Regions from separate parts of the Mesorhizobium oxytropidicola genome, predicted to be linked through region 1. Evidence: predicted binding sites of a transcription regulator. Region 1 holds the regulator's gene; each other region holds the start of a gene.
What was found. Region 1 encodes LexA, which represses DNA repair genes until DNA is damaged. Its sites were predicted from a motif close to TGTTCNNNNTGTGTTCNG; they were not measured.

Region 1 (4,870 bases):
AGCCCATGGCGCGATAGGCTTCGACACCGAGCGCGCCGTGGCGCTTCGACAGCTTGGCACCGTCGGCGCCATGGATCAGCGGGATGTGCGACATCGACGGCACGTCCCAGCCCATGGCGTTGTAGATCACCGTCTGGCGGGCTGCGTTGGTCAGATGGTCGTCACCGCGGATGATATGCGTGACGCCCATGTCATGGTCATCGACGACGACGGCATGCATGTAGGTCGGGTTGCCGTCCGAGCGCAAGATGATGAAGTCGTCGAGATCCTTGTTGGGGAAGCGTACCTCACCCTGGACGCGGTCGTGCACGACCGTCTCGCCCTCGGTCGGCGCCTTGATGCGGATGGCACCTTTGACGCCGGGAGGCGCCTCGGACGGATCGCGATCGCGCCACTGGCCGTTGTAGCGCGGCGGCAGGCCCTTGGCCCGCGCGGCCTCACGCATCGCCTCCAGCTCGGCCGGCGTCTCGTAGCTGTAATAGGCCTTGCCCAGACGCACGAGTTCCTCAGCCACCTCGCGATGGCGCGGCGCACGCTCGAACTGCGAGATGGCCTCGCCGTCCCAGGAAAGTCCAAGCCAGGTCAGCCCGTCCAGAATGGCCTGGGTAGCCGCCTCGTTGAAACGTTCGCGGTCGGTATCCTCGATGCGCAGCACCATCGTGCCGCCGGTGTGTTTGGCGTAGAGCCAGTTGAACAGCGCCGTGCGCGCGCCACCGATATGCAGATAGCCGGTGGGTGAGGGGGCAAAACGGGTGACGACCTTGTCGGACATGAAACTCTCGGAAACCATCTGAAGCGGGGTGCGGCTGCGCGGACTTTCGCGCGTCGCGCGTTCATGTAGCATAGGGCGTCAGGGGTGCAAGGGGCAGACCCGATGGCTGGACGAGGCCGGGGCTCGGATCGGGGCGAGGACGCTAGTGTTGGCGTCAGCGAGCGATCCCTGTTTGCGATCCCGCCGCCAGCCTCGCTGCCACCATCGCCTCTTGTGCCAGGCTCCGGCAGCCAGCTGCCGCAGGCGGATATCCCGGCGCCACTTCCGTCCACTGCCTCGGGCCGGATTGTGCGTGTCCGGCGGCAACTCGGCCAGGTTTCGTGGCCCCGCCTGCGCTACAGTGTGGCGACCGCAGCCGAGCTCGAGCTTGACCGGGGCATCGCCTTCCTGCTGGTGCCGGTTTGTCTGGCCACTGGTGCGATCGGCTATTATTCGCTGGCGGCGGAGCCTGATTTTGCAAAGCCTGTCGCGGTCGTCGTGCTGTTGGCGATCTGCGCGCTTGTTTCGCGTTCCTGGCCGAAAACCCATCTGGGCTTCACGGCGGCATTGTTGTGCGCGCTTGGCCTGCTTGCCGCCAAGGCCGAGACATGGCGGGCGGGTACCCAGATGCTGGGTTCGGAAATCTCGACGCAGGTGACCGGCCGCGTCGTTTCGCTCGACCGGATGGAGACCGGCCGCATCCGGCTGACCATCGACGTGACGTCGACCGCCCGGCCGACACTGCGCTATGCGCCGGAAAGGGTCCGGCTTTCGGCGCGCAATGTCCCTGCGGAAATGACCGCCGGCTCCCTGGTCACCGGCTATGCCAAACTGTTGCCGCCGACCGGCCCGGTGCGACCGGACAGCTACGATTTCTCCTTCGACAGCTACTTCGCCGGCATTGGCGGCAGCGGCTTCTTTCTCGGCAATCCGAAGCTTGTTGCAGCCGATGATGGTGAGATGCCGTTGTCGGCCCGGCTTTTCTCCCGGGGTAGAAAATGCCCGTGAAGCCATCGCCGACCATATCCGGGCCACTGTCGGTGGTGCTGAAGGTGAGATCGCGGCGGCGCTCATCGTTGGTGTCCGCGCGGGCATTCCCGACGAAATCAACGAAGCGATGCGGCGTACCGGTATCTATCACATCATCTCGATTTCCGGACTGCATATGGCGCTGGTCGGCGGCACCATCATGGGTCTGCTGCGCGGTGCCTTCGCGCTGTTTCCGGATTTTTCAGCACGTCGGCCGGTGAAGAAATACGCGGCCGCCGCGGCCCTGTTCTCGATCGCCGCCTATCTCGTGATTTCGGGTGTCGTCGTCGCCGCCGAACGCAGCTTCATAATGCTGGCGGTGATGCTGATTGCCGTGCTGTTTGATCGCGCGGCGCTGACGATGCGCAATCTGGCGATCTCGGCGATCGCCGTCATCGTGGTGTCGCCGCACGAAGTGGTCGGCCCGAGTTTCCAGATGTCGTTCGCCGCAACGGCCGCGCTGGTCGGTGCCTATGCCGGCTGGGCGGACCACCACGCGGGAAAGGTAAGACCGCCACCGCCAAAGCGATCCTTGCCCGGATTCCTGACGCGAAAATTCCTGCTGGCGACGGGCGGGTTGGCGATTACCTCCATCATAGCCGGCTGCGCCACGGCGCTGTTCGCCATCTGGCATTTCCAGCGTGTGTCGCCGCTCAGCCTGTTCGCCAATCTGGCCGTCATGCCGATCGTGTCAGTCGTGATGTTCCTGGCCGTTGCCAGTGCATTGCTAATGCCGTTTGGATTGGATGCGCCATCCCTCTACCTAATGGGCAAAGGCCTGACGGCGATGATCGCCATATCCGCGTGGATTTCGGAACGCTCCCCAATCGATGCGGTCGGGTTGATTTCGCAGCACTCGGTGCTGCTGGTGACCGTCGCCTTGGTCATCGCGACGATGGCGACGACCTGGTTGCGGCTCGCGGCAGTGCCATTCGCGCTTGCCGGCTTGTTGACGGTGTCGGATACGCGCACGCCGGACGTACTGATCTCGGAAGATGCGCGGCTGGTCGCGCTGCCGATCGGCGGCGGCGAACTCGCGGTCAGCCGGGCTCGCCCGAACGAATTCACCATCGACAATTGGAAACGCGCGCTGGTGTCCGAAACCATCGTCGTGCCGGAGATGTTCAGCAAGGCAGATGGGCAATTCGACATTGCCGATGCCGTCAACCTCCCGCCGGGAGCTCCGTTCTACTGCACGGATGGCGTCTGTCTTGCCCGGCACCCGTCCGGTGCGATCATCGCACATGTCGAAGACCGCAAGGACACCTGGAAGGCCTGCGGTTTCGCCGATTTGATCGTCGTCAATGATGCAACCGGCTATGATGCCTGCCACAATCCGCTGGTTCTTGTCGTCACCAAACGGCAACTTGCCCGCAAAGGTAGTGCCGCCGTCTTCTTCGACCGCCAATCGGCGACCGGTCCGCCAACCGTCAACTTCGCGGTGGACGGGCCGTATCGGCCCTGGCATGCACAGCGAAAATATTCACGCGAGGCGAGGGGGCTGCTGCCCTATCAAAAAGCCGAAAAACCGGCTGCCGTCCCTGCTCAGTAGCGCCGGATCAGCCCTACGAGCTTGCCTTGCACCTTGACCCTGTCCGGCCCGAAAATACGCGTCTCGTAGGCCGGGTTGGCGGCTTCAAGCGCGATCGAGGCGCCTTTGCGGCGGAACCGCTTCAATGTCGCTTCCTCGTCGTCGACCAGCGCCACGACGATCTCGCCCGGGCTCGCCGTATCGGCGTTGCGGATAATGACCGTGTCGCCATCGAAGATGCCGGCCTCGATCATCGAGTCGCCCTTGACCTCCAGCGCATAGTGCTCGCCGCCCATGATCATGTCCGGCGGCACCGAGATGGAATGAGTCTGATGCTGGATGGCATCGATCGGCACACCGGCGGCGATGCGGCCCATCACCGGAATCGACACGGCGGAAACCGCGTCGTCATCATTGCCGGCCGCGGGCAAGCGTGATGGCGCCGGCTTGATCTGGCGGCCAAGGCCGCCCTGACCGAGACTGCCCTGAATGACGCTTGGCGAGAATTTCTTTGCCGCGTTGAGGCCCGGCGCGATCGAATCCGGCAACCGCAGCACTTCCAGCGCTCGCGCCCGATTGGGCAGCCGGCGAATGAAGCCGCGTTCCTCCAGTGCCGTGATCAGGCGATGGATCCCTGACTTGGAGGCGAGATCGAGCGCTTCCTTCATCTCGTCGAAGGAAGGCGGAATGCCGCTTTCCTTCAGCCGTTCATGAATGAACATCAGCAGTTCATGTTGCTTGCGTGTCAGCATGGCGGCCCCCAAGGCATTGAACGAAGGGTGTGAACCAGAATCGAAAAACAAACCCAGAACAAACCCTATCTGTTCCAGTTGTGTTCTGCAACTGTTTAAAGTTTAGTGAATTCGTTAAGGCGTCTGAAATTATTTGGCCCGGCAACAGGCGGTGTTCGATGCCTGCCTGCCGCCGCGCGGTGCGCTTGCCGGCTTTGAAATTGTTTTGGTTAATGGCCTGTGGCCTATCCTGCTCCGAGGTCTGGCATCAGTAGCCGACAAAGCTCGATGAGAGATTTTTCTCCTTTCACCAATCCTTGGCCTGCCGTGAACGAAACGAAGCCAAAATGCCAACTTTGCCACGAAATTGCCATACCGGCTTCGGTCCGTGATCCCGTTGCGCTACCGCTTATTTATGCTGCCGTCGCCGGCATGGACATAGACATGCAGCGTATAGCCGATATGGGCGATCATCAGGGTTTTCGCGCGCTCGATATTACGATCCAGCGCCGCCTCCATGAGCGCGGTGTGATGTTCGATTGCGACCGCCTGGCGCAACGCCTCCACGGCCTCCTCGTAACCATGCTGCAGGCCGGCCGCCGCCCGCAGCGTTGGCGCCAAGCCGAGAAAACGGTGATGGCGACGCAATTGATCCGCGATCGTGGAATGAAAGGTCAGCAGCCAGGGGGATGCTGCCGCACTGAGCAGTGCCGCGTGGAAAGCCTCGTGCTTTTCATCCCATTCGTCGACCACTTCGTCGGATGGATCGTCGACAGCGGTCTTGCAACGCGACAGCCGGTAATGGGCGGCGACGACCGCGTTTTCCCA
Region 2 (4,870 bases), 1.1 Mb from region 1:
GCAGCGTGCGCATGCCCGGCGTGTCGATCACCCAGCCGCCGCCGGCAATGGCATGCAGCGACCGCGCCGTGGTGGTGTGGCGTCCCTTGGCGTCGTGCTCGCGAATGGCTCCGGTCTGCTGCGGCGCCTGCTGCGCCGATCCGGCCAGCGTGTTGACCAGTGTCGATTTGCCGACGCCGGAGGAACCGATCAGCGCCACCGTCTGCCCGACGCCGCACCAGGCGGCGAGGGCGGTCGCGGCGCCCGATATGCGCGGGTTCAGCGTCACCACGGCCAGGCCGCGCTGCAGCGCGGCGGCCTGGCTTTGGTACGCCTCGGCGTCTTCAGCCGTATCGGCCTTGGTCAGCAGGATCACCGGTGTCGTTCCGGCCTCGTTGGCCAGCGCCAGATAGCGCTCGAGCCGGGCGATGTTGAAGTCGGCATTGCAGGAGGTGACGATGAACAGCGTGTCGACATTGGCCGCGGCCAGCTGCGGCACCCGGCCACCCTGGGTGCGGCGTTCCAGCACCGTCTTGCGGGTCAGGCGGCGCTTCACAAGCTGATCATGCGGCTCGACCAGCACCCAGTCGCCGACGGCGTAGTCGCCGGTGGTGGCCTGTGGCGCCAGAGACAGGTCGGTTTGTCCCGTCTGGGACAGGCCGCCCAGCCGATCTCGATGCACCATGGCAATACGGACCGGGATGAGGTTTGCCTCGCCCGGTTCAAGCTGGTCGCCGAAAAACTCCGACCATCCAAGGGTGGCAAGCGATAGGGACGGGGCGGGGGAGGAGGCCGTCACGGCTTCGACCAAGGGTACGGCGTCGTAGGCATCGGACAGTATCTCTGGCAAAAGAGGGGGGCGCGGACCTCTCGACAGGCGATCCACCCGAGCCGTTGTATGGGCGGCATGGCGGGATTTGGCAAGCATTTCACGGCGAAAGGGCCGGGCTCACCCGTCAGTGACCTCGATTGTCGCGTTGATCCCCAGGAGAGCCTCAGGACAAGAAGCGGCTCGCCAGGCCGAAGTCCGCATTTTCTTGACAAGCCGCGCTGGCCGGATGTTACTGCCGCCAGCCGCTTGGGCTGGGGGACTTTGCCGTGAAGAAGACATATCAGAAGCCGGTGCTGGTGAAGCGCGAGCTGCTGTCCGCCGTGACCGCCGCGCCTGCCACGTCCGGGCGTTGATCGGGAAGCCGTAGGGCGAGGGGCTGACGCCTCCCGTTCTCACAGTTCCTTTTCCGCCAGTTCCCTGAATTCGTCGGGCACCGAGCGCGCCGCTTCCAGCGCCACCGTGCCGTAGCCGACGGCCTGTTTGCCGAAGCGTTCGCGGATCTTGTCGATGGCGCGGTCGGCGCCGAAGCGGGCGAGGCCTTTTTGGCTGCCCGGGCGGCGCTTCTCGTCGGCGAGGCCGAGCGGCAGGTCGAGCTGCAGCTCGGCACTTTCCTCGAGATGCGAGACCGAAATCGCGAGCAGCGAGATGGTTTTTTCCCCGGGATGGTCGGCGAGTACACCGCGCACCAGGTCGCCGGCGATTTCGGCCAGCATGGTCGTCGCCGAGATCGGCTGGTCGAGCGTGATCGAACGCGTGACGGCGCTGAGATCGGCAAAGCGCACGCGCACCGTTACCGTGCGGCCAGGCCGCGCCTTGGCGCGCAGCCGGCTGGCGACGCGGTCGGCCAGATGCAGCAAGGTCGGCACGATCACCCGCGCCACGGCGGGCTTCTGCCCAAGTGCCGATTGCGCGCCGGCCGAGTGCGCCCGGCGCTTGGTCTCCAGTTTCCTTGGGTCGCGGTTCCAGGACAGGGCGGCCAGTTTTTCGCCGGCGGCGGGGCCGAGCAGCCGCGTCAGCGCGCCGCTATGTGTCCTCGCCAGCTCGCCGATGGTCTCGACGCCGATCTCGGCCAGCCGCGCCTTGGTCGCCGGACCGACGCCCCACATCAGCGAGACCGGCAGATCGTGCAGGAAGGCGAGCTCCGTGCCGGGATCGACCACCACCAGCCCGTCGGGCTTGGCCACCTGCGAGGCGATCTTGGCCAGATGCTTGGTGCGGGCCACGCCGATCGAGATCGGCAGGCCGAGTTCGGCCCGCACGCGCCGGCGGATCGCCGTGGCGATCTCTTCTGGCTGCCCGAACAGATGCGTGCAGCCGGCGACGTCGGCGAAGGCCTCGTCGATGGAGATGCGCTCGACCACCGGCGTGAAATCGTCGAGCACTTTTATCGCCGCGTCGCCCAGCCGCTGGTAGTGGCTGAAATTGCCGCCAACGAAGATCAATTGCGGGCAGAGCTCGCGCGCCTTGCGCCCCGGCATGCCGCCGCGCACGCCAAAGGCACGCGCTTCATAGGAGGCGGCCAGCACCACGCCGCCGCCGACCGCGATCGGCTTGCCGCGCAGCGACGGGTCGAGCAACTGTTCGACCGAGGCATAGAAGGCGTCGAGATCGGCATGCAGGATGGTGGCTGTCGTTTCCATCCGGCTGCATATCCATGGTTGCTGATGGATTGGAACGAATAGAGAACAAATCGTGCACATATGTCAAGCGCCATGTCCGCATCCGCCTGTGTCATCGGCGCTCTTCCCGCGAAAATTGCACAACCAATGTCGGATCGCGGTTTTCAACAACGTCTTAAAGACGGGCAGCAAGGCTGTCAGCATACGCCTGAGTGCGGAAGGAGCACGACATGACCGACCACATCATCGCGCCTTACTCGGACTGGTTTGAAGCGCACAAAGCGCATCTCGCAAAAGAAAAGGCGTTTACGCGCCAGCGTCAACAACTCGCGGCGGAGCGGCGCTCACTGCCGTGGCTGCGCATCGACAAACCCTACGTTTTCGATACGATCCAGGGACGGAAATCTCTGGCCGATCTCTTTGCGGGGCGCAGCCAGTTGATCGTCTATCACTTCATGTTTCCGCCCAATGCGGACTATCGCTGCACCGGCTGTTCGTTCCTTTGCGACCACATAGACGCCGCCAACCAGCATCTCAGGCATCACGACGTCTCCCTGGTCGTCTGCGCGCGCGCGCCTCTGGCCGAGCTCATGGATTTCAAGGCACGGATGAATTGGCAGTTCGATTGGGCTTCGTCCTTCGGAAGCGATTTCAATTTCGACTTCCAGGTGTCGTTCACCGAGGACCAGATCAGTTCGGGCAAGGTGCTGTTCAATTTCGAAGAGGTCGCGATGACAGGCAAGGATCGCGGTGGCACGACCGTCTTCTACAGGGATGACGATGGCACGATCTATTGCACGTTCCAGGTGCGGGGCCGGGGCGGCGAGAACCTGATCGGGACGTATAGCTATCTGGACCTCACTCCCATCGGCCGCAATGAAAATGGCCCATCGCATACGCTGGGCGATTGGGTCCGCCTTCACGATGAATATGATGATCGCTGATGATCCGCCGCGCGGTTGGGCGACGCCCCTCGGGGCATCCTCCAAGAGCTTCGGCGATCAAGTTTTTGCCAGATGCTCGGCCCGCAGCGCTGCCTTCAACCGTTCCAGCGCCGGTTCGCCGCCGGCCGCCAACTCGTCGGCGATGCGGGCGAGATGATCGTCGGCCTTGCGGTGCTTGCTGCCCCAGGCGCCGAGCGCGGCCAGCACCGGCAGAAGGTCGATGCCGGCTTCCGTCAGCCGGTAGATCGCCTTCAGCCCGTGGCTCGGATCGTCGCTGCGGGTGAGGATGCCTTCGTCCTGCAGCGTCTGCAGCCGTTCGGCCAGCGTGCGCGAGGAGATGCCTTCATCCGACTGCAGGAATTCGCGAAAATGCTTTTTCCCGGCGAAGACCAGGTCGCGGATGATGAGCAGCGTCCAGCGGTCGCCGAGCAGTTCGAGCGACAGGCTGATCGGGCAGCCGGATCTTTCGCGGGTCGACATGTCTATGGTTCCATTTTTAATCACTTTACTATTGACATCATTTTTCCCACACGTAAATGGTTCCAAAAGTAAAGCTATTTCCCATGGGCCTGACAACGAGGAAACGATGATGAAGAAGCTGATCCTGCATATGCAGATGTCGGTCGACGGTTTTGTCGGCGCGAACGAAGACCATCGCTGGCAGCTCTGGGAATGGGGTGACGACATTGGCTGGGACGAGGAACTGAAGCGGGATTTCAACGCCGTCTTCGCCGGCATCGACACCATCCTGCTTAGCCGCAAGATGGCGGAGGAGGGCTATCTCAGCCATTGGGGCAATGCGGCGAAGAAGTTTCCCCGCGATCCGTTCTACGCCTTCGCCCAGCGCATCGTGGAGGCACGGAAGGTAGTGCCGAGCGACAGGTTGAAGGCTTCGCGATGGGAACGCACGACGGTGGTGAGCGGCGACCTGCCGCGCGAGGTCGAGGCGCTGAAGACGGGCGAGGGCGGCGACATCGCCGTCTTCGGCGGCGCCGGCTTCGCTTCGTCGCTGATCGCGGCCGGGCTGGTCGACGAGTTCCAGCTGTTCGTCAATCCGGCCGTGCTGGGCGCGGGACGCCGCATCTTCGACCAGGGCGGTTTTCAGAACCTCCGGCTGGTCGGCTCGAAGGCCTATGCCTGCGGCATGGTGGTCAACCGCTACGCGCCGGCGGGGTGAGGAGAGAGAAAATCCTGATCTGACGTATCCTTTTTGTCAGCCCATCCGTCTCTGGCTTGGAAGGTCGCAATCCGCGATCCGCAACCCTGGGAGACCGTCATGGCGAGCATCGAGAGCGAGGCAAACAGGAACCACTACGCGGCGATCGCCGCCAATGCCGGCAAAATGAGCCCGCAGGCGTTCGTCGAGTTCAACGATGCCAGTTGGACGGCGCTGACCGGCGAACCCGGCGGCGTCGACTATATCGAGGTGGATGCCGGCGGTGTGCCTGCCCTATGGATCGTGCCGAAAGGCGCCGACGAGCGGCGCGTGCTGTTTT
Region 3 (4,870 bases), 110 kb from region 1:
GCCTGGACATTCGACGCCTCACGCCATCTCGAGGATGGCACCGTGCTGACCGGACGCGGCGAGGTGCATTTCGGCTGGGTGCTGGAAGGCCGCGCCATCCAGGACGTCTGGATCCTGCCCGCGCGCGACGCCGACCCCTCGCCATCCCTGGGCAAGTGGACGTTCTACGGCACGACGTTGCGGGTCTATGATCCCACTGCGGACGCCTGGCACATTTTCTGGAGCGACCCGCGCAATCAATATTTCAGCCGCCAGCTCGGCCGCGCCGAAGACGACACCATCGTGCAGATCGGCGCCGATGGTACTGGCGCATCGGTGCGCTGGAGTTTTTCGCGGATCACCAAAAATTCCTTCCGCTGGCTCGGCGAGCGCTCGCACGACGGCGCGGACTGGCACCTCGAAGTCGAGTTCCTGGCGCGCCGTCAATCTGCAAGATGACATCACAACCCCTTGTAACGATGGAGAAAACAATGTTCGATCATATCTCGGTCGGTGTCCGCGACGCCAATACCTCGAAGCGCTTCTATGACGCAGCGCTGAAGCCGCTCGGCTACACCTGCCTCAGCCAGTCACCGGGTTCGCTCGGCTATGGTGCTCAAAGCGCCGTGCTGTGGGTCAATGAGGCGGCTCGGCCGGTGCCGGCGGACGAAAAATCCGGCCTGCATTTCTGCTTCGCCGCCCCGACACGGGACAGCGTCGATGCTTTCCATGCCGGCGCGCTCCGCGAAGGCGGCAGCGACAATGGCCCGCCCGGCCTGCGCTCCGCCTATGGCGACGACTACTATGCGGCCTTCGTCATCGACCCGGACGGCTATCGCCTCGAGGCCTATTGCGGCGTTGCCGGCTAACCCGGCCGAGTTCCGCAGTTTCGCGGATCCCGACTGTTCCCACCGACCGGGCTTTGCTCTACCAATATCGGAGCGCGGGCTCGGCCCGGCGGGAGGGGTCAGCGATGCCGAGTTTCGACAGCCTGTTCAATGCCTTCGTCACCATTCTGGTGACCATCGACCCGCCCGGCCTGGCGCCGCTGTTCCTCGCCGTGACCCGCGGCATGAACCGCGAGGAGCGCCAGCAGGTTTCGGTGCGCGCCTCGGTCATCGGCTTCCTGGTGATGGCATTGTTCGCGGTGGCCGGCGCCTCGATCCTGTCGGTGTTCGGCATCACCCTGCCGGCCTTCCGCGTCGCCGGCGGTTTTCTGCTGTTCTTCATCGCCTTCGAAATGGTCTTCGAGCGCCGGCAGGACCGCAAGGAGAAGATCGGCGACGTCGCCATCACCAAAGACATGATCCACAACATCGCCGCCTTCCCGCTGGCGATCCCGCTGATCGCCGGCCCCGGCGCGATTTCGGCGACGGTGCTGCTTTCCGGCTCGTTTCAGGGCTTTGCGGCGCAGGCCGCACTCGTCGGCATCATCTTCGTCTGCCTCGCCATCACCTATCTGGTGTTCGTGCTGTCGGAACGCATCGACCGTATCCTCGGCCAGACCGGCCGCTCGATCCTGACCCGCCTGCTCGGCGTCATCCTGGCGGCTCTGGCGGTACAGTTCGTCGCCGACGGCATCAAGGCGCTGATGGCGGGGTGAACGGCAGCCCGGACTGCCGACTGCCCTCACTTCGCCGCCGTATCGATCACTTCAAAATCGTGCGTAATCACGGCCGTCTTGGCCATCATTGCGGAGGCCGAGCAGTATTTTTCGATCGACAGATCGATAGCCAGCTTGACCTTGTCCGACGACAGCGCCCTGCCCTTGACGATGAAATGCATATGGATGCGCGTGAACACCTTTGGATCAGTCTCGGCTCTGTCAGCGTCAAGTTCGACCACGCAGTCCTCGACCGCCTCACGGCCCTTTTCGAGGATATGCACGACATCATAGGCCGAGCAGCCGCCGGTGCCGATCAGCACCAGCTCCATCGGGCTCGGCCCAGGCGTCTTGCCATCAGGGCTGGAGGCCGTTCCCAGCACCAGTTTGTGGCCGCTGCCGGACTCGCCGACGAAGGTGCGCTCTTCGACCCATTTTACCCGTGCCTTCATTGCCCTGTCCTTTCAGTCCTTTGACCGCGCCTGCTGTCAGGCCAAATCAACAACGCAAAACCCCGAAAGTCCATCAGGACCCTCGGGGCGTATCGATCACGTAACGTCAGTCATCTGGCGACGTCAGCCGCCTGGTATTTGCTTTCGATCAGAACGGGATTTCGTCGTCCAGCTCGCGCGACGAACCGCCGCCGCCGCCGCCCCTGGGAGCGCCGCCGCCACCGTTGAAGCTTTCGTTCGGGCTGGACTGGCCGAAATCGGAACCGCGGCTGCTGCCGCCACCGGAATAACCGCCGACCTGGCCGCCCTCGCCTTGGCCGCGCGCGTCGAGCATCTGCAGCTCGCCACGGAATTTCTGCAGCACGACTTCCGTCGTGTACTTGTCGGCGCCGGTCTGGTCCTGCCATTTGCGCGTCTGCAGCTGGCCCTCGACATACACCTTCATGCCCTTCTTCAGGTATTGCTCGGCCACCTTGGCGATGCCCTCATTGAAGATGACGACATTGTGCCACTCGGTCTTTTCCTTGCGCTCGCCGGAATTCTTGTCGCGCCAGCTTTCCGATGTGGCGATACGGATGTTGACGACCGGCTCGCCCGAGTTCAGGCGCCGGATTTCAGGGTCCGCGCCGAGATTGCCGACCAGAATGACCTTATTGACGCTACCCGCCATGATTTTTCTCCGCGCTCATCCGAAAACAAATTTTTGTCGCAGCACCTTACAGGCTGCGCACGTCTGCCGCCTGCTAAGGCTGGCTTTTCCCACAAGGTTTTTGTTCCCTTTTCGTTCCTACATGCACCGCCGCTGATTGTCAAGGAATGGCAGCAATGCCCGAGCCCATCATATGGGTCTCAAAACAGTGCTTGCCAAATCAATAAGTATCGACTTATGCTTTTGTCATGATCGAAGCAGAGATTTTCCGCGCCCTGGCCGACCCGACGCGCCGCGCCGTCTTCGAGCGTCTCGCCGCAGCTGAGATGAGCGTATCGGAATTGCGCAGCGGCCTGACCGTATCGCAACCGGCGGTGTCGCAGCATCTTGCGGTGCTGCGCGGCGCCGGCCTCGTGGTCGAGCGGCGGGTCGGCCGCAACGCCTATTACCGCGCCGATCCGCAGGGGCTTGCCCCCCTGCTCTCCTGGATCGAACGCTACCGGACCTTCTGGCCGGAGCGCATCGAAAGGCTGAAGACGGTTTTGAAGGACATGGATCAATGAAAGATTTGCGATCGATGAACGCCAAGACCCAGGGCGAAGCCGCTCCGGATGCGCTTGAGTTCGAATACGACCTTGCCGAACCGCTGGAAAAGGTGTGGCGGGCGCTGACCGTGCCGGAACTGCTCGCGGCCTGGATGATGCCAAACGACATCACGCCGGAAATCGGCAAGCGTTTTGCCTTCGCCGGGACGGACGCAGCGATCGAGTGCGAAATCCTCGACGCCGAGCCCGAACGCCTGCTGCGCTATTCCTGGCGCGAGCAGCCACGCGATGCGACGCGGCAGGGTCCGCTCGACAGTACCGTCACCTTCACACTCGCCCGCACCGTTTCCGGCGGCACGCATCTGCGCATCGTCCATGACGGTTTTGCTGGGAAAGCGATGCCTGCGGTCGCCATGGCGGGTACCGGCTGCCGGCTTTCGCTGGGATTGCGTGGGGCCGGAAAGCCCATTGCCGCCAACACACCGCGCCTTCTGCTGCGCGCAGCCTGAACACGGAAATCGGAGACGAAAAATGAGCGGTCTTGCCAGTCTGGTGCCGATGGTGATCGAGCAATCGAGCCGCGGCGAACGCGCCTTCGACATTTTCTCGCGGCTGCTGCGCGAGCGCATCATCTTCATCAATGGCGAGATCAACGACGACGTCTCGGCGCTGGTCTGCGCGCAGCTCCTGTCGCTGGAGTCGGACAATCCCGACAAGGAGATCTCGCTCTACATCAACTCGCCCGGCGGCGTGGTGACCAGCGGCTTCGCCATCTACGACACGATGCAATATATCAGCTGCCCGGTATCGACCGTGTGCATGGGTTTTGCCGCCTCGATGGGGTCGTTCCTGCTGATGGCGGGCACGGCGGGGCGGCGCATCGCGCTGCCCAACGCCACCATCCTGCTGCATCAGCCGCTCGGCGGCTTCCAGGGCCAGGCTTCCGACATCCAGCGCCATGCCGAGCGGATCGGCAAGACCAAACGCCATATGGCCGAACTCTATGCGCAGCATTGCGGCCGCAGCTATGAGGAGGTCGAACGCACGCTCGACCGCGACCATTTCATGACCGCCCGCGAGGCCCAGGCCTGGGGCATCGTCGACCACGTCTTCGACACGCGCAAAAAGGCGGCATGAAGCCTGGGTGGGATTGGAATCTGGTCACTGTCGAAGATTTGACGATGCCGGTCTGGTTCCGGGGGCGGCTCGTCCCTATAATCCCGGGATGACCGACACTCATTCGCCCAGGACGTCGCATCGCGTCATCGCTGCCGCGGTGCTCAGTTTCGCCAGCCTTGTGAGCGGCATGGCACTTGCCGACGACAATTCAGCGCAGACGCCGAAAGGCGCCCTGCCTGGCGTGAACAGCGATTATCGCATCGCCAAGCCTGCTCCCCAGCCGGAACCCGACGACGCATTCCCCAGCAATGGCAACGGCACGTTCAAGATCGGCGATACGGATGTCAGGATTTCCGGCAGCATCACGGTCGATATGGCCACGGGCGGGTTTAAGCCCCCGAGGTGAGCAGCCTCCGCTTGGGCCAGTTCAGCCATTTCCCCAAAAGAATAGCCCCGCCGTACCCTAGGGCAAACGGACGGGGCTTTTCTGGATCTAAAATCCATATTTTGCCGGGAGTGTACT
Region 4 (4,870 bases), 2.8 Mb from region 1:
ATTGCCAGCGCCGCGCGCACCGCCGTCGGCTCCTTCAACGGCGCCTTTGCCGCCACGCCAGCGCACGAGCTCGGCGCCGTCGTCATCAAGGAACTTTTGTCGCGCGCCGGTGTCGAGGCCGCCGAGGTCGACGAGGTCATCCTCGGCCAGGTGCTGACCGCCGCTCAAGGCCAGAACCCCGCCCGCCAGGCCTCGATCCTTGCCGGCCTGCCCAAGGAAACCACCGCCTGGGGCCTCAACCAGGTTTGCGGCTCGGGCCTGCGCGCCATCGCACTCGGCATGCAGCAGATCGCCACCGGCGACGCCAAGGTGATTATCGCCGGCGGCCAGGAATCGATGTCGCTGTCGCCGCACGCCGAACATTTGCGCGCTGGCGTCAAGATGGGCGACTACAAGATGATCGACACCATGATCAAGGACGGCCTGTGGGACGCCTTCAATGGCTACCACATGGGCAACACAGCCGAGAACGTCGCCCGCCAGTTCCAGATCACCCGCGACGATCAGGACCAGTTCGCGCTGGCCTCGCAGAACAAGGCCGAGGCCGCGCAGAAGGCCGGCAAGTTCAAGGACGAGATCGTCGCCTTCACCATCAAGGGCAGGAAGGGCGACACCATTGTCGACCAGGACGAATACATCCGCCATGGCGCGACGCTGGATGCCATGACCAAGCTCAAGCCGGCCTTCGACAAGGACGGCACCGTGACCGCCGCCAACGCTTCCGGCATCAATGACGGTGCGGCCGGCGCACTGCTGATGAGCGAAGCGGAAGCTAAAAGGCGCGGCATCACCCCGCTGGCGCGCATCGCGTCCTGGGCAACCGCCGGCGTCGATCCGGCGATCATGGGCACCGGACCCATTCCCGCCTCGCGCAAGGCTTTGGAAAAGGCCGGCTGGTCGGTTGGCGATCTCGACCTGGTCGAGGCCAACGAGGCTTTCGCCGCGCAGGCCTGCGCCGTCAACAAGGGCATGGGCTGGGATCCTTCGATCGTCAACGTCAATGGCGGCGCCATCGCCATCGGCCACCCGATCGGCGCCTCGGGCGCCCGCGTCTTCAACACGCTGGTTTACGAGATGCGCCGCCGCGGCGCCAAGAAGGGCCTCGCCACCCTGTGCATCGGCGGCGGCATGGGCGTTGCGCTCTGCGTGGAAGCGCTCTGAGCGAATAGCCAATAGGGAGTGGCGAATAGGGAAGAACAGCGTCGGCGCAATGGGATATCAAATCCCTATTCGCTATTCGCTACTCTCTGTTCGCTTCAGTGACAAAAAAGGGAGGACATATGACCAAGGTTGCAATCGTCACGGGCGGATCGCGCGGCATCGGCGCAGCGATCTCGATCGCTTTGAAGAACGCCGGCTATTCGGTTGCCGCGAACTATGCCGGCAACGACGAGGCGGCGGCGAAGTTCAAGGCCGAAACCGGCATTCCGGTCTACAAATGGTCGGTCGCCGACTATGACGCTTGCGCCGCCGGCATCAAACAGGTCGAGGCCGATCTCGGCCCGGTTTCGGTGCTGGTCAACAATGCCGGCATCACCCGCGATGCCATGTTCCACAAGATCACGCGCGACCAGTGGAAAGAGGTCATCGACACCAATCTGTCCGGCGTTTTCAACATGACGCATCCGCTGTGGAACGGCATGCGCGAGCGCAAGTTCGGCCGCGTCGTCACCATCTCCTCGATCAACGGCCAGAAGGGCCAGGCCGGCCAGGTCAATTATTCCGCCGCCAAGGCCGGCGACATCGGCTTCTCGAAGGCGCTGGCGCAGGAAGGTGCCCGCGCGGGCATCACCGTCAACGTCATCTGCCCCGGCTACATCGCCACCGAAATGGTCAAGGCGATCGACGAGAAGGTGCTCAACGAGCGCATCCTGCCGCAGATTCCGGTCGGCCGCCTCGGCGAGCCGGAAGAGATCGCGCGCTGCGTCGTCTTCCTCGCTTCCGAAGACGCCGGCTTCATCACCGGCTCGACCATCACGGCCAATGGTGGCCAATACTTCGCCTGAGACGTCTAACGGCGGCGCATATCTTGTAACAAACGGGCCGGGAAACCGGTCCGTTTTCAATTGATGCCCTGGAGCCAAAACGACGCCGCTGCGGCGCAATGCCCCAATCCGGCACGCAAAGGTTAATGGCGGCAGCGCCGCCTGTGCGAACCCTGTGAGCAAGCCTGGGGATTGTCGGTGGATAAGCTGTTCACAACACAAGGTATTGAGGGAACAAAACGGGAAAATACCGATGGCGCTGCTTTGTCGCCGATTCGTTCCGGCTTTGAGCGGAAGTTAACGTTAATGGCCCGGAATCCGCTGCAATCGCTTAACGCCCAGTTCAGAAAGATTAACAATTTCATAATCTTGAGCGGTGGACACCGGGTCGCTGCCCTCGTTTCCCGGCAAAGGTTAAGGGCAGAGATCGCTTAGCATAAAACGGGCCAGTTCAACGATTCAGCATGTGGTGAGACTCATGGTCACAAAACCCATATGTAGCCGTGAACAAAAGCTGAATCTTGGCGAGTCACCGATTCGTCGCTGATTCGTTCCAGACTCGTTCCATCAGTTAAGCAGCAGCCAATTTAGCGCTGGACATAGAGGCCTTCGAGCCGCCACCGGAACATTCCGCTTTCGCTTCGCGCCCGAAATCCCTATGTGTCGCCTGTCATACGCGCCAGTTGAGGCACGCTCCCGACAACCAGAGGCCAGAAAGCCCATATTTCCGAGCCGATGAACATCCAGCCCAAACACACCGAGCCGCTGATCCTGTCGGGCCGCGACGTGACCGCCGTGCTTGGGCCGACCAACACCGGCAAGACCCATCTCGCCATCGAGCGCATGGTGGCGCACGAAACCGGTGTAATCGGCCTGCCGCTCAGGCTGCTGGCGCGGGAAGTCTACACCCGCGTCTGCGAAAAGGTCGGCGCCCACAAGGTGGCGCTGATCACCGGCGAGGAGAAGATCCAGCCGCCGGGCGCGAAATATTCAGTCTGCACCGTCGAGGCCATGCCGCGCGAGACCGACGCTGCCTTCGTCGCCATCGACGAGGTGCAACTCGCCGGCGACCTCGAGCGCGGCCACATCTTCACTGACCGCATCCTGCATCTGCGCGGCCGCCAGGAAACGCTGCTGCTGGGTGCCGCCACCATGCACGGCATCCTGCAGCGCCTGCTGAAGGGCGTCTCGGTCGTGACCCGGCCGCGGCTGTCGCATCTGGCCTATGCCGGTTCGAAGAAGCTGACCCGCCTGCCACGCCGCACCGCGATCGTCGCCTTCTCTGCCGACGAGGTCTACGCCATCGCCGAGCTGATCCGTCGGCAGCAGGGTGGCGCCGCCGTCGTGCTTGGCGCGCTCTCCCCGCGCACCCGCAACGCCCAGGTGGCTCTGTTCCAGTCGGGCGATGTCGACTATCTCGTCGCCACCGACGCCATCGGCATGGGCCTCAACCTCGATCTCGACCATGTCGCCTTTGCCCAGAACCGCAAATTCGACGGCTACCAGTATCGCAACCTGACGGCGGCCGAGCTTGGCCAGATCGCCGGCCGCGCTGGCCGGCATCTGCGCGACGGCACCTTTGGCGTCACCGGCCAGGTCGACCCGCTTGACGAGGATCTGGTCAAGAAGATCGAGAGCCATGATTTCGAGCCGGTGAAGGTGCTGCAGTGGCGCACCGCGCATTTCGACTTCGCCAGCCTCGATGCGCTGAAGCGCTCGATCGAGACCAACGCGCCGGTCGAGGGCCTGACGCGCGCGCTGCCGGCGGTCGACGCACAGGCGCTCGAATATCTCTCCCGCGACGGCGATATCCGCGCGCTTGCCACCGATGCCACGCGCGTGGCGCTGCTGTGGGAAGCCTGCGCTCTCCCCGACTACAGGAAGATCGCGCCGGCCCAGCACGCCGACCTCATCGCCTCGATCTACATGGACCTCGCCCGCCACGGCCATGTCGACGAAAACTATATGGCCGAACAGGTGCGCCGCGCCGACACCACCGAGGGCGACATCGACACGCTGTCGCACCGCATCGCCCAGATCCGCACCTGGACATTCGTGTCGAACCGGCCCGGCTGGCTGGCCGATCAGGCACACTGGCAGGAAAAGACGCGCGAAATCGAAGACAGATTGTCGGATGCGCTGCATGAGCGGTTGACGAAACGCTTCGTAGACCGCAGGACTTCCGTCCTCATGCGGCGCCTTAGAGAAAATACCATGCCTGAAGCCGAAATTAGTCCTACCGGAACCGTCCTTGTCGAAGGCCATCATGTCGGTGAGTTGCAAGGGTTCCGCTTCACCGCCGATCAGACCGCCGGCGGCGAAGACGCCAAGGCCGTGCGAACGGCCGCGCAAAAGGCGCTGGCCGCCGAATTCGAGGCGCGTGCCGAACGTTTTGGCGCCTGCGCCAATGGCGACTTGGCGCTCGGCTCGGACGGCACGCTGCGCTGGATCGGCGCACCGATCGGGACGCTGGTTTCCGGCGAGGACGCGCTGAAGCCGCGTCTGGTTCTGCTGGCCGACGAACAGCTGACCGGCCCGGCGCGCGACAAGGTCGCCGCGCGCGCCGAACGCTTCGTCAATTTCCAGATCGAGTCGCTGCTGAGGCCGCTGGTCGACCTGAAAAACGCCGACCAGATTTCCGGCATCGGCCGTGGCATCGCTTTCCAACTGGTCGAGAATTTCGGCCTCATCAACCGCCGCGACATCGCCGAAGAGATGAAGTCGCTCGACCAGGAAGGCCGCGCGGCACTGCGCCGGCTTGGCGTGCGCTTCGGCGCCTATCACGTCTTCGTGCCGGCGCTGATCAAGCCGGCCCCTGCCGGGCTGGTGACCTTGCTGTGGGCGCTGAAGAACGACGGCAAGGACAAGCCTGGCTTCGGCGACGT

Region 2: the regulator LexA is predicted to act here: its motif matches at 2,482-2,499, upstream of dinB (DNA polymerase IV).
Region 3: the regulator LexA is predicted to act here: its motif matches at 2,806-2,823, upstream of AC0V8S_RS21110 (single-stranded DNA-binding protein).
Region 4: the regulator LexA is predicted to act here: its motif matches at 2,535-2,552, upstream of AC0V8S_RS07590 (helicase-related protein).

The regions. Positions count from the first base shown of each region.
Region 1 covers NZ_CM149692.1:4,355,571-4,360,440, forward strand. The annotation lists gene gltX (glutamate--tRNA ligase) at 1-772, opposite strand, end outside; partial or broken gene AC0V8S_RS21700 (ComEC/Rec2 family competence protein) at 875-3,332, shown strand; gene lexA (transcriptional repressor LexA) at 3,326-4,063, opposite strand; gene AC0V8S_RS21710 (GntR family transcriptional regulator) at 4,445-4,870, opposite strand, start outside.
Region 2 covers NZ_CM149692.1:3,240,137-3,245,006, forward strand. The annotation lists gene rsgA (ribosome small subunit-dependent GTPase A) at 1-790, opposite strand, end outside; gene dinB (DNA polymerase IV) at 1,204-2,451, opposite strand; gene AC0V8S_RS16155 (DUF899 domain-containing protein) at 2,661-3,374, shown strand; gene AC0V8S_RS16160 (winged helix-turn-helix transcriptional regulator) at 3,432-3,854, opposite strand; gene AC0V8S_RS16165 (dihydrofolate reductase family protein) at 3,964-4,551, shown strand; gene AC0V8S_RS16170 (alpha/beta hydrolase) at 4,651-4,870, shown strand, end outside.
Region 3 covers NZ_CM149692.1:4,248,568-4,253,437, reverse strand. The annotation lists gene AC0V8S_RS21130 (hypothetical protein) at 1-438, shown strand, start outside; gene AC0V8S_RS21125 (VOC family protein) at 471-848, shown strand; gene AC0V8S_RS21120 (MarC family protein) at 953-1,582, shown strand; gene AC0V8S_RS21115 (OsmC family protein) at 1,609-2,034, opposite strand; gene AC0V8S_RS21110 (single-stranded DNA-binding protein) at 2,183-2,704, opposite strand; gene AC0V8S_RS21105 (ArsR/SmtB family transcription factor) at 2,932-3,246, shown strand; gene AC0V8S_RS21100 (SRPBCC family protein) at 3,243-3,737, shown strand; gene AC0V8S_RS21095 (ATP-dependent Clp protease proteolytic subunit) at 3,760-4,365, shown strand; gene AC0V8S_RS21090 (hypothetical protein) at 4,454-4,753, shown strand.
Region 4 covers NZ_CM149692.1:1,519,514-1,524,383, reverse strand. The annotation lists gene AC0V8S_RS07605 (acetyl-CoA C-acetyltransferase) at 1-1,161, shown strand, start outside; gene phbB (acetoacetyl-CoA reductase) at 1,281-2,006, shown strand; gene AC0V8S_RS07595 (hypothetical protein) at 2,184-2,420, shown strand; gene AC0V8S_RS07590 (helicase-related protein) at 2,721-4,870, shown strand, end outside.